DNA from 3 places in the Cupriavidus sp. Met-2 genome. Region 2 is predicted to be linked to each of the others. Evidence: predicted binding sites of a transcription regulator. Region 2 holds the regulator's gene; each other region holds the start of a gene.

Region 1 (3,274 bases), on a different contig from region 2:
ATGACATTTTTGTCATCTTGCGGGTTTTTGTTGGACATCGACGACCTCGTCTTCTAACCTCTTGTGTACGTCGTACACAAATAGCGGCGCAACTCACAAGGAGGCGTTTGCATGAAGATCGAAGCGACCAACGAACACCGCTGGCTACAAAAGCTCGTCGGCAGGTGGGTAGGCGAGGGCGAGGCCCAGATGGGCCCCGAGGCGCCGCCTGAAAAATGGAAGATCCCCGAGCAGGTCAGCCAGGTGGGCGACGTCTGGGTGCAGGCGCGTGCGGAGGGCGAGTTTCCGGGATGTGGGTCGGCGGTCACGATCATGACGCTCGGCTACGACCCCGTTCGCAAGCATTTTGTCGGCACGTTCATCGGTTCGATGATGACCCACATGTGGGTCTACGAAGGCGATCTCGAGGCCGATGGCCGCACGCTCACGCTGCGTGCCGATGGCCCGGCGTTCGGCGCGGATGGCAATGTGGTCGAGGGAAAAACGGCGAAGTACCGCGACGTTGTGGCCATGGTTGACGACGATCACCGCACGCTGACGTCGTTCATGCAGGCCGACAACGGCGAGTGGATGCAGATCGTGCAGGCTCGCTATCGTCGCGAGAAGTAGGGCGCCGTTCGCGGTTTGACTGGCGTTATATACGTGGTTATATTGCGATGCGATGCCCGCCATTCCGCGGGTGTGCTGCCGCATTGTTGCCACGATGAACCGCTCACTGCTGTTGCTGGATGCCTTTGCCGCCCAACCCGGCGATCCCGTTACACGGGCGTTGGCCGGGGTACTGGAGTCCGCCTGCGCGGGGCGCCTGCCGCGCTTCGCGCAATGGCTCGGCCTGCCGCCGGACGCGTTCCGGCGCATGCTGGATCACTGCTTTCCCGGGGCCGCGCAGGCGGGGTGGGCGCCAGATGTTCCACCACAGGCGCCGGACAGCCTGCCGTGCGAATTCGCCGATCTGGTAGAGATGCTCGAGGACGGCTGCACGCCGGGCGCGGCAGGGACGCTGGTGCCGCTGGTGCATTGGGCCGCGCACGCGCTGGCCTGCGGCTGCTTCGGCCATACGCACTTGTGGCAGGACATGGGCCTGTCCGGGCGCGACGACGTGTCCGCGTTGCTGCGGCAGATCTTCTGGCCGGTCTTCGCGGCCAATACCACGGACATGAAATGGAAGAAGTTCTTCTATCACCGCGTCTGCGAGCGGCTCGACATTCATCCTTGCCCTGAGCCCTCGTGCGAGGGCTGCGACCATTACGCGGCCTGTCACGGCGCCGAATCAGCCATCGAATCGGTCATCGTGAGACAGCCTCGCTCCTGATTCCCGATGGAAGTCTCCCCAGCCTCCCCGGTGCAGGCGGGTGAGCGTATGAGCGTGGTTATGCGCGATCGACGCGATCGAGTTCGTTCCTGCTCCACCAGGCCTCCAGCAGCGGCTGGAAGCGGTCGTCGGGCGCGCGCGGCACGCGCGTGCTCTTGCGGGCGGGCGGGAGCTGCCGGCCCGTGAGCTGGTAGAAGATGGCGCCGGGCAACGTGCCGGGACCGTAGGGCACGTGATCGACCACGTTCATCTGGCGCGCGGCCTTCAGCGCGCGCGTGGTTTCCTCGGGGGTAAGACCACACGCGTCGGCCATCACGTCACGGCGCAGCGGACCTTGACGCTTGAGACCATCGATCAGCAGATGCACGCAATCGCGCGTATTCCGTTGTTTCATGTCGCGCATTTTGCGTACCTGCCCCGGACTGCACAATCGTGCATGACATTTGTTTGCATTCGTGCCGGGAATCCGTGGCAGTTCGCTGACAAGCGCACATTCCAGGCGGTGAACGCGCCACATTCGTGCTGCAGGCTTGCATCGGTCTCGATACTGTATAAACATACAGTATTCGTAAAAATACGAGGGCAGCGCCAGTCGATTGCGCCTCTTCATCCACATCATGACCGTGTCATCGCATGTCACGCCGCCGACAGTCGTGGCGGGCCATGCGGCTTCCTCCTCCTCCGCGCCCCGTGCATCGGTGAGCGAACTCGAGCACCGCTACCCCGGGCTGTGGCGCGCGGGTCAGCTCGGCCGCGCCGGGCGCTTGCCCGTGTGCCCGACCGGGTACGATGCCCTGACGGCCGAACTGCCGGGCGGCGGCTGGCCTGTCGGCGCCGTGACCGAGTTGCTGCTGGCCCAGGGTGGTGCGGGCGAATTGCGTCTGCTGATGCCGGCGTTGCGTGCGCTGGCCGCGGCGGGGCGCTGCATCGGTTTTGTCGATCCCCCGTACCTGCCCAATGCGGCAGGACTGGCGGGAGGGCTGGCGGCAGGACTGGCCGACGGTGGCCTGCCCGCGCGTCAGCTTTACTGGGTACGTCCACAGGCTGGTGCGAGCGTGGCATCGCGCCGCGCCGACATGGCGTGGGCGGCCGAGCAGATGTTGCGCAGCCAGGCGTTCGGCGCGGTGCTGGTCTGGCTCCCGGCGGCGCGGCCAGAGGCGCTGCGGCGTCTGCAGGTGCTGGCGCAGGCCGGCGATACCGTGGTGTGGGTGCTGCGGCCGATCCGCGTGCTGCACGAATCGTCGCCGGCCATGCTGCGGCTGGCGTTATCGCCGTTGCCCGGCAATTTGCTATCCATCGTTTTTCACAAGCGGCGCGGCCCGGCACGCGACACGCCGCTGCTGTTGCCGCTGGAAGGCATGCTTCATGTGCCGCGGCGCGCGGGTGTACCCGCGGTGCCCACGCCGGTCGCTCCGGTCGTTCCGGTCGCTCTGGTCGTTCCAGCAACTCCGGCAGGAGCCGATCATCATGTTCCCGATATCTCCGACATCCGCGGCAGCGCCAGCCATCCCGGCGTACTGGATCGCGGTGCACCTGCCGCGCCTGCCGCTGGACGCGCTGCAGCCGAGCTGGCCTGAGCCGGTCGATGCTGGTATGCCCGCCGCTACGTCTGCCCATGCGTCCGCCAGTACGTCCGTCGATCCCCGGCCCGCACCCCATACCGGAACGCTGCATCAGGCGCTGCCGGTGGCGGTGATCGAGCACGAGCGCGTGGTGCTGGCCAATGGCCCGGCCGTGGCGCTGGGCGTGCGCTATGGAATGCGGCGCGGCGGCGTGCAGGCGCTGTCGGCCGATGTGGTGCAGCTCGATCGCGATCTGGCGGCGGAGTCCGCATTGATGACCTCGGCCGCTTTGGCGTTGCTGCATTTCACGCCGGCCGTGGCGATCGACGCCGAACCCGAAGCGGCCACGGTGATGCTCGATGTCACGGCCAGCCTGCGGCTGTTCGGCGGCCATCGCGCG
Region 2 (3,274 bases):
CTTGGCCATCGTGCATCTCCTGAAGGTGCTGAGCGGTATAGGGGTGTGGGAGGGACGAAAGGCTTCAACCTTTCGTCATCGTCGGATCGAATGGGGCAAAACCATGCCGGGTTGGCGCTTTCCGCCACGATCGACGTTCTCGGTTGTTACCCTAGCCGGAGAGCGAGAAATTTTCATTGGCCCAAAGAACTACGAATGGCCAGGAAAATGCGCGACGTCGCGAAATCGGGCAAGTAATCTGTAAAGATCAGGAATTGCAGATGCTACGGAGGAGAGCATGACGCTCAGATTTCACGAACTCTCTCCCGATGTGCGGGAGGCTTTGGAGTCCATTTGCGCCAGGCACGGATTCGTCCCAGACGATTTCGAATTCGCGGTTGCGAACGTGCTCAATCCGGGGGAGAGCGCTGCGGATATGGTGACTGTCGAACGCGTGGTCGGCGGCCAGTTACAGAAATACAAAGGAGGCGCCGGTGGGGCTGCGACCTGGCTGGCTGCCTTTGAGGCAGACCTCGCCTCCGATTGGTTCGGTGCGCCGTTGGCCGATTGATGTCGAGTCAGATTGATGATGGTCGGGTCCCGATTAGCGTCGGGTCCCGGGTCCATCATCGCCGGTACATGCAATACGCTGCAGTGCATGGTGACAGCAGAGAACTGGCTGCCTCAGTCAAGAGTTTTCGAGGACGGTTCCGCAAGCTCGAGCATTCGGCAGATGGCGGCCATATTGCCGACCATGGTGCGGCGATGGGTGCCCTGGTAGACGCGAACGCCCTTGATCTGGCGGAAGGGGACCGGCTTGACCGGACGGCGGGATGCGACGGATTCGGATTGCAGCATGGCAACACCTCGTAATTTGCGTTCAGCAGAAGTCCGCACCCGTCGTCCGTAAAGGACGGGGCGGCGTTGGCAAAGCAAAAGCGGGTGACCGGGGCAGGTGGCCAGCTGCCTGGGTCCGGAGAGTCAGAAGCCTGAAGATCTGATCAGGCCAACTGCGATACCCTCCAGGGAGAACTCGTCACGTCCTGCATGCAGGACGATGTTCTGGAAGTCGGGGTTCTCGGCGATCAACTCGATCGTGTCGCCGCGTTTCTTCAAACGTTTGACGGTGACGTCATCGCCCAGACGGGCGACGACAACCTTGCCGTTCGCGGCTTCGCTGGCTTTCTTCACGGCAAGCAGGTCGCCATCCAGAATGCCGGCGTCGCGCATGCTCAGGCCGCGAACGCGGAGTAGATAGTCGGGGCGCTCGTCAAAGACAGAGGCATCGACTTGATACTGCCGGTCGATATGCTCGGCAGCCAGAATCGGGCTGCCAGCTGCGACGCGACCGACTAGTGGCAATGTCAGTTGCAGCACGCCCGCCATCGGTAACGAAAACTGATCGGGTCGTTCAGAGTCGCTACGCGTCACCTTCAGACGAATGCCTCGCGACGCGCCCGGTGTCAGCTCGATCACACCCTTGCGCGCCAGAGCCCGCAGGTGTTCCTCGGCCGAATTGGGGGAGGAGAAGCCGAATTCGGCGGCGATCTCGGCACGAGTGGGCGGAAAGCCCGTGTTGCGGATCGTGTCGCGGATCAGGTCGAAAATCTGCTGCTGCCGGGGTGTCAGGGTCGCCATGGGTCGCAGGTCTTGTGCCGAAGCACTGTATGTTTAAACAGTATGCTGTGATTTTATACAGTATCGGGTGAAGTGCAAGCACATTTTGCGCAGCCGGCTCAACACGAGTAGTTCTGTGGGGTGAGGCCCACGGGTTTGTCACGGGTTCGGCCAGGCGTTCGCGCAGTTACAATCGGCCCGCCTACAAGCTCCGTCAACCCCGTCCATGTCCGTACTCCTGCCTCGTATCGTTGTGCTCGCGACTGGTGGCACCATCGCCGGTTCGTCCGCAAATCCTGCCAGTAGCGCGCACTATCAGGCTGCGACAGTGCCCGTATCGCAACTTGTACAGGCAGTGCCCGCGCTGGCCGATGTGGCGCGAGTCGAGGCGGAGCAGGTGGCGCAGGTGGACAGCAAGGACATGATGTTCGATCTCTGGCGGATGCTTGCCGCGCGAATCGGGTATTGGTCCGCGCAGGACGATGTCGCCGGGATCGTGATCACACATGGCACTGACACGCTGGAAGAGACGGCGATGTTCCTGCATCTGACACAGGCTTGCCCGTTGCCTGTCGTGATGACGGCGGCCATGCGCCCATCGACGTCGCTTTCCGCTGACGGGCCGCTGAACCTGCTCGATGCGGTGCGCGTGGCGGCAAGCCCGGTGGCAGTTGGCAAAGGTGCGCTCGTGGTGCTGAATCAGCAGATTCATGCCGCGCGTGATGTCGTCAAGGCGCATACGTCGGCTGTCGATGCTTTCCATTCGCCAGTTGCCGGTCCGCTGGGTTTTGTGCAGGACACCTATGTCCATTTCTCGCGCACCCCGGGTCCTGATCAGGCGCCGCGCTTGCCGGTGCCCGCTGCATGGCCGTTGGTGGAGATCGTCGCCAGCTACGCGCAGCCGGGGAGGGTCGGTATCGATGCGATGGTGGCCGCCGGCGTGCTCGGGTTTGTCGTGGCCGCGGCCGGCAACGGTTCCGTGCACGAAACGCTGACGGCCGCGCTGGTCGATGCTGCGGCATGTGGCGTTGCGGTGGCTCGAAGCTCGCGTACCGGTGCTGGTCATGTGGCAATCCCCGCACCGCCGCGACCGGCAGGTGGCGTATTTGTCTCGGCGGGCGACCTCAATCCCTACAAAGCGCGCGTGCTGCTGCTGCTGGCGTTGGCCGGCGACCCTTCGCTGGGGCGCGATGCGGCCCGGCTTCAGGCGCTCTTCGAGCGGTACTGAGACAGGCCGGGTGCCGAATCCTTGCGGGAAGGCCCCTTTCCGGGCTATACTCGCGGGCTACTCAACCTTGCCGCACCGGACGTGACGCCCGGGTGGCTCATCCCAAAAGGAGCGTCAATGCGTCATTACGAAATCGTATTTATCGTCCATCCGGACCAGAGCGAACAAGTGCCGGCGATGATCGAGCGTTACAAGCAGCTCGTCACGTCGCAAAACGGCCAGATTCACCGCGTGGAAGACTGGGGCCGTCGTCAAATGGCCTACATGATCCAGAAGCTGGCCAAGGCTCACTACGTTTGCCTGAACATCGAATGCGGCAAGGACACGCTGGCTGAACTCGAACACGCGTTCAAGTTCAACGACGCTGTGCTGCGTCACCTGATCGTTCAGACCAAGAAGGCCGAGACTGCTCCTTCGCCGATGATGAAGGAAGTGCAGCGCGAAGAAGCC
Region 3 (3,274 bases), on a different contig from region 2:
AGCGCCGCATACTGCCCTTCGTTCGAGACGATGGTGCGCCAGTCATAGCGCGGCGAGCAGCCGGCCAGGGCCAGCAGCACGATGGCAATCAGCAGGGGAACGCGAGGGGCAGGTCGGGGGCTGGGGCGGCGCATGGGGGATGTCGGCGCAATCTGGCGCAAGCCGGTATTATCCGGGAAGCCGCGCACGTTCGCACCAGATGCGCACGAAATCAAATGCGGCGACGTCTTCACCAAGTTCTCACGAATACCCACCGACGCCCCAGCATGACGCCCCGCTCGCCCCTGCTTCGCACCGTTCTGCATGGTCTCGCCGCGCTGTTGCTGCTGGTGGGCCCGGCCGTGTCGATGGCGGCAAGCCATCTGCCGCCCGTCACTGACATCGCCGCCCAATCCGCCGACGCCGCGAAACAGGGCGGGCCGCTGGTCGTGCTGGTCAGCTTGCCCGGCTGCACGTATTGCGAGACCGCCCGCCGCAACTATCTGGCGCCACAGGCAGCCGCCGGCGAGATCACCGCGCGCGAGCTCGACATGACGGCCGACACGCCGCTGCGCGACGCCGACGGCACCATGACCACCGCAAAACAATGGGCACGCGCCCACAACATCACGGTGGCCCCGACCGTCCTGTTCCTGGATCGCAACGGCCGCAACCTGGCCAGCCCGCTGCGCGGCCTGCAGCCGGACTTCTACGGCGCTTACCTCGAACAAGCCGTGGATACGGCACGTGCCAAGCTCACCGAAGGGCTGGCGGCGTCCAAGTAGTCAATCACCAGAAAATGCGGCGGAATGCCGCAGATAGTGCGCATTTGATCCGGCTTGCCACTGCCGGCTAACAGCGGCAGTAGAATAGCCGCTGTCTGTAGATGGCCTCCCCTCGGGACCGTAACCCCATGTCGAATTCCGCCACCCCTGCCACACCTTCGAGCAAGAAGCGCTGGCCGATCGCTGTAGCCGTTGTCATCGTCGCGCTGCTCGGCTTCTTCGGCTACCGCGCCATGACGCCCGCGAATACGGTCCCCGACGCCACCTTCACGCTACTTTCGGGCGAAAAGCTCAGCACTGGCGACCTGAAGGGCAAGGTCTACCTGATCAACTTCTGGGCCACAAGCTGCGCCACGTGCGTCAAGGAAATGCCTCAGATGGTCAGCACCTACAAGCAGTTCAAGGACAAGGGGCTGGACTTCGTGGCGGTGGCGATGAACTACGACCCGCCGATGTACGTGATGAACTACGCCAAGACCCGTGAACTGCCATTCAAGGTGGCGATGGACGCCGACGGCGCGGCGGCCAAGGCCTTCGGCAACGTCCAGCTCACGCCGACGACCTTCGTGGTGGACAAGAACGGCAAGATTCTCAAGCGCTACGTGGGCGAGCCTGAGTGGGACGCCCTGCACAAGCTGCTCGACGGCGCACTGGCCAACGCGGCCTGAACAACGCCAAACCCAACGAAAAGGTGCCCATGCGGCACCTTTTTTATTGCCCGGCTCACATCGTCGGGCATCCGGCTTGCCTGTCAGGGCTGTATGGATATACAGTGAGCGCCAGATTTTTCTCATCGCATCCATCCGACTGCCTGCCCTGACGTGTTACCGGAACTTGCCCCTGAAGCCGCTGCCGAGTCGCCCGACACCGAGGTCACCGACGCCCCCGCCTATCTTTCCCGGCTGAATCCGGAACAGCGCGCGGCGGTGGAGTACGACGGTGACGCGCCGCTGCTGATCATTGCCGGCGCGGGCTCTGGCAAGACCAACACGCTCGCGCATCGGGTGGCGCATCTGGTCGTGAACGGCGCAGATCCGCGCCGCATCCTGCTGCTGACGTTCTCGCGCCGCGCCGCCTCCGAAATGGGCCGCCGTGTCGAGCGCATCGTCGACCAGGCACTCGGCATCCAGACCGGCGCGGGGCGCGCCGCGCTGCAGTGGTCAGGCACGTTCCACGCCATCGGCGCCCGCCTGCTGCGCGAGTACGCCGAAACGCTCGGGCTTGCTCCGACCTTCACCATCAGCGACCGCGGCGATGCGGCCGACCTGATGCACGTGGTACGCCATGACCTCGGACTATCCGAGCAGACCTCACGCTTTCCGCGCAAGGAAACCTGCCTCGCGATCTATTCACGCGTGGTCAACACGCAGTTGCCGCTCGAGGTTGTGCTGAAGACGCAGTTCCCGCGCTACGCGATGTGGGCGGACGCGCTCAAGGGCCTGTTCGCCGCCTACGTGGAAGCCAAGCAGAAGCAGCAGGTGCTCGACTACGACGACCTGCTGCTCTACTGGGCGCAGGCGATGACCGAGCCCGCACTGGCGCAGGACATGGGCGCGCGCTTCGACCACGTGCTGGTCGACGAGTACCAGGACACCAACGCGTTGCAGGCGTCGATCCTGCTGGCGCTCAAGCCGCAAGGGCGCGGCCTGACCGTGGTGGGCGATGACGCGCAGTCGATCTACGCATTCCGCGGCGCCACCGTGCGCAATATCCTCGATTTCCCGACACAGTTCTCGCCGCCGGCCGAGCAGGTCACGCTGTCGCAGAACTATCGCTCGACGCAGCCGATCCTCGGCGCCGCCAATGCCGTGATTGGCCTTGCGGCCGAACGCTTCACCAAGGATCTCTGGTCCCTGCGCGAATCGGCGGAGAAGCCCGGCGTGGTGGTGGTCAACGACGAGGCCGAGCAGGCGCGCTTCGTCGTCGAGCAGGTACTGGCGCGGCGCGAGGCTGGCTTGTCGCTGACGCAGCAGGCGGTGCTGTTCCGCGCGGCCGACCACAGCGCCCAGGTCGAGATCGAGTTGGCCCGGCGCAATATCCCGTTCGTGAAGTTCGGCGGACTGAAGTTTCTGGAGTCGACGCACGTCAAGGACGTGATGGCCGTGGTGCGCTGGCTGGAAAATCCACGCGACCGCATGGCCGGATTCCGCACGCTGCAGTTGCTGCCCGGCATCGGCCCGAAAACGGCCGCGCGCGTGCTCGAAGGACTGGAAGCCGCCACCGAACCGTTGATCGCGCTCGAAGCCTTCGAGCCGCCCCCCGCCGCCGCGCCCGCCTGGGATGAACTGGTGACGCTGGCGCGTGCGCTGATGGCGCCGACCTCGCCCTGGCCATCTGAATTCGAACAGGTGATCGCCTGGTACATGCCGCACCTCGAACGGATGCACGACGATGCCGCCGCGCGGCAGGCGGACCTGCAGCAGATCGAGCGCATCGCGGCCACCTATGCGTCGCGGGAACGCTTCCTCACCGAACTCACGCTCGACCCGCCCAGCGCGTCGAGCGACGAA

Evidence for each region. The regulator LexA, encoded in region 2, represses DNA repair genes until DNA is damaged. The targets are predictions, from matches to a motif close to ACTGTATNNNNATACAGT.
Region 1: imuA (translesion DNA synthesis-associated protein ImuA) is a predicted target of LexA. The motif match lies at 1,859-1,876, and genes of this name have one in related genera.
Region 3: WD006_RS00320 (ATP-dependent helicase) is a predicted target of LexA. The motif match lies at 1,521-1,538, and genes of this name have one in related genera.

Annotation. Positions count from the first base shown of each region.
Region 1 covers NZ_JBBHZL010000007.1:109,767-113,040, reverse strand. Annotated here, with positions in the region: gene WD006_RS16615 (DUF1579 domain-containing protein) at 112-609, shown strand; gene WD006_RS16610 (nitrogen fixation protein NifQ) at 704-1,312, shown strand; gene WD006_RS16605 (hypothetical protein) at 1,371-1,706, opposite strand; gene imuA (translesion DNA synthesis-associated protein ImuA) at 1,930-2,889, shown strand; gene WD006_RS16595 (Y-family DNA polymerase) at 2,780-3,274, shown strand, end outside.
Region 2 covers NZ_JBBHZL010000002.1:286,894-290,167, reverse strand. Annotated here, with positions in the region: gene WD006_RS06605 (bifunctional aspartate transaminase/aspartate 4-decarboxylase) at 1-9, opposite strand, end outside; gene WD006_RS06600 (hypothetical protein) at 278-550, shown strand; gene WD006_RS06595 (hypothetical protein) at 664-837, opposite strand; gene lexA (transcriptional repressor LexA) at 961-1,617, opposite strand; gene WD006_RS06585 (asparaginase) at 1,823-2,824, shown strand; gene rpsF (30S ribosomal protein S6) at 2,942-3,274, shown strand, end outside.
Region 3 covers NZ_JBBHZL010000001.1:69,359-72,632, reverse strand. Annotated here, with positions in the region: gene WD006_RS00335 (hypothetical protein) at 1-134, opposite strand, end outside; gene WD006_RS00330 (SoxW family protein) at 267-764, shown strand; gene WD006_RS00325 (TlpA disulfide reductase family protein) at 893-1,432, shown strand; gene WD006_RS00320 (ATP-dependent helicase) at 1,586-3,274, shown strand, end outside.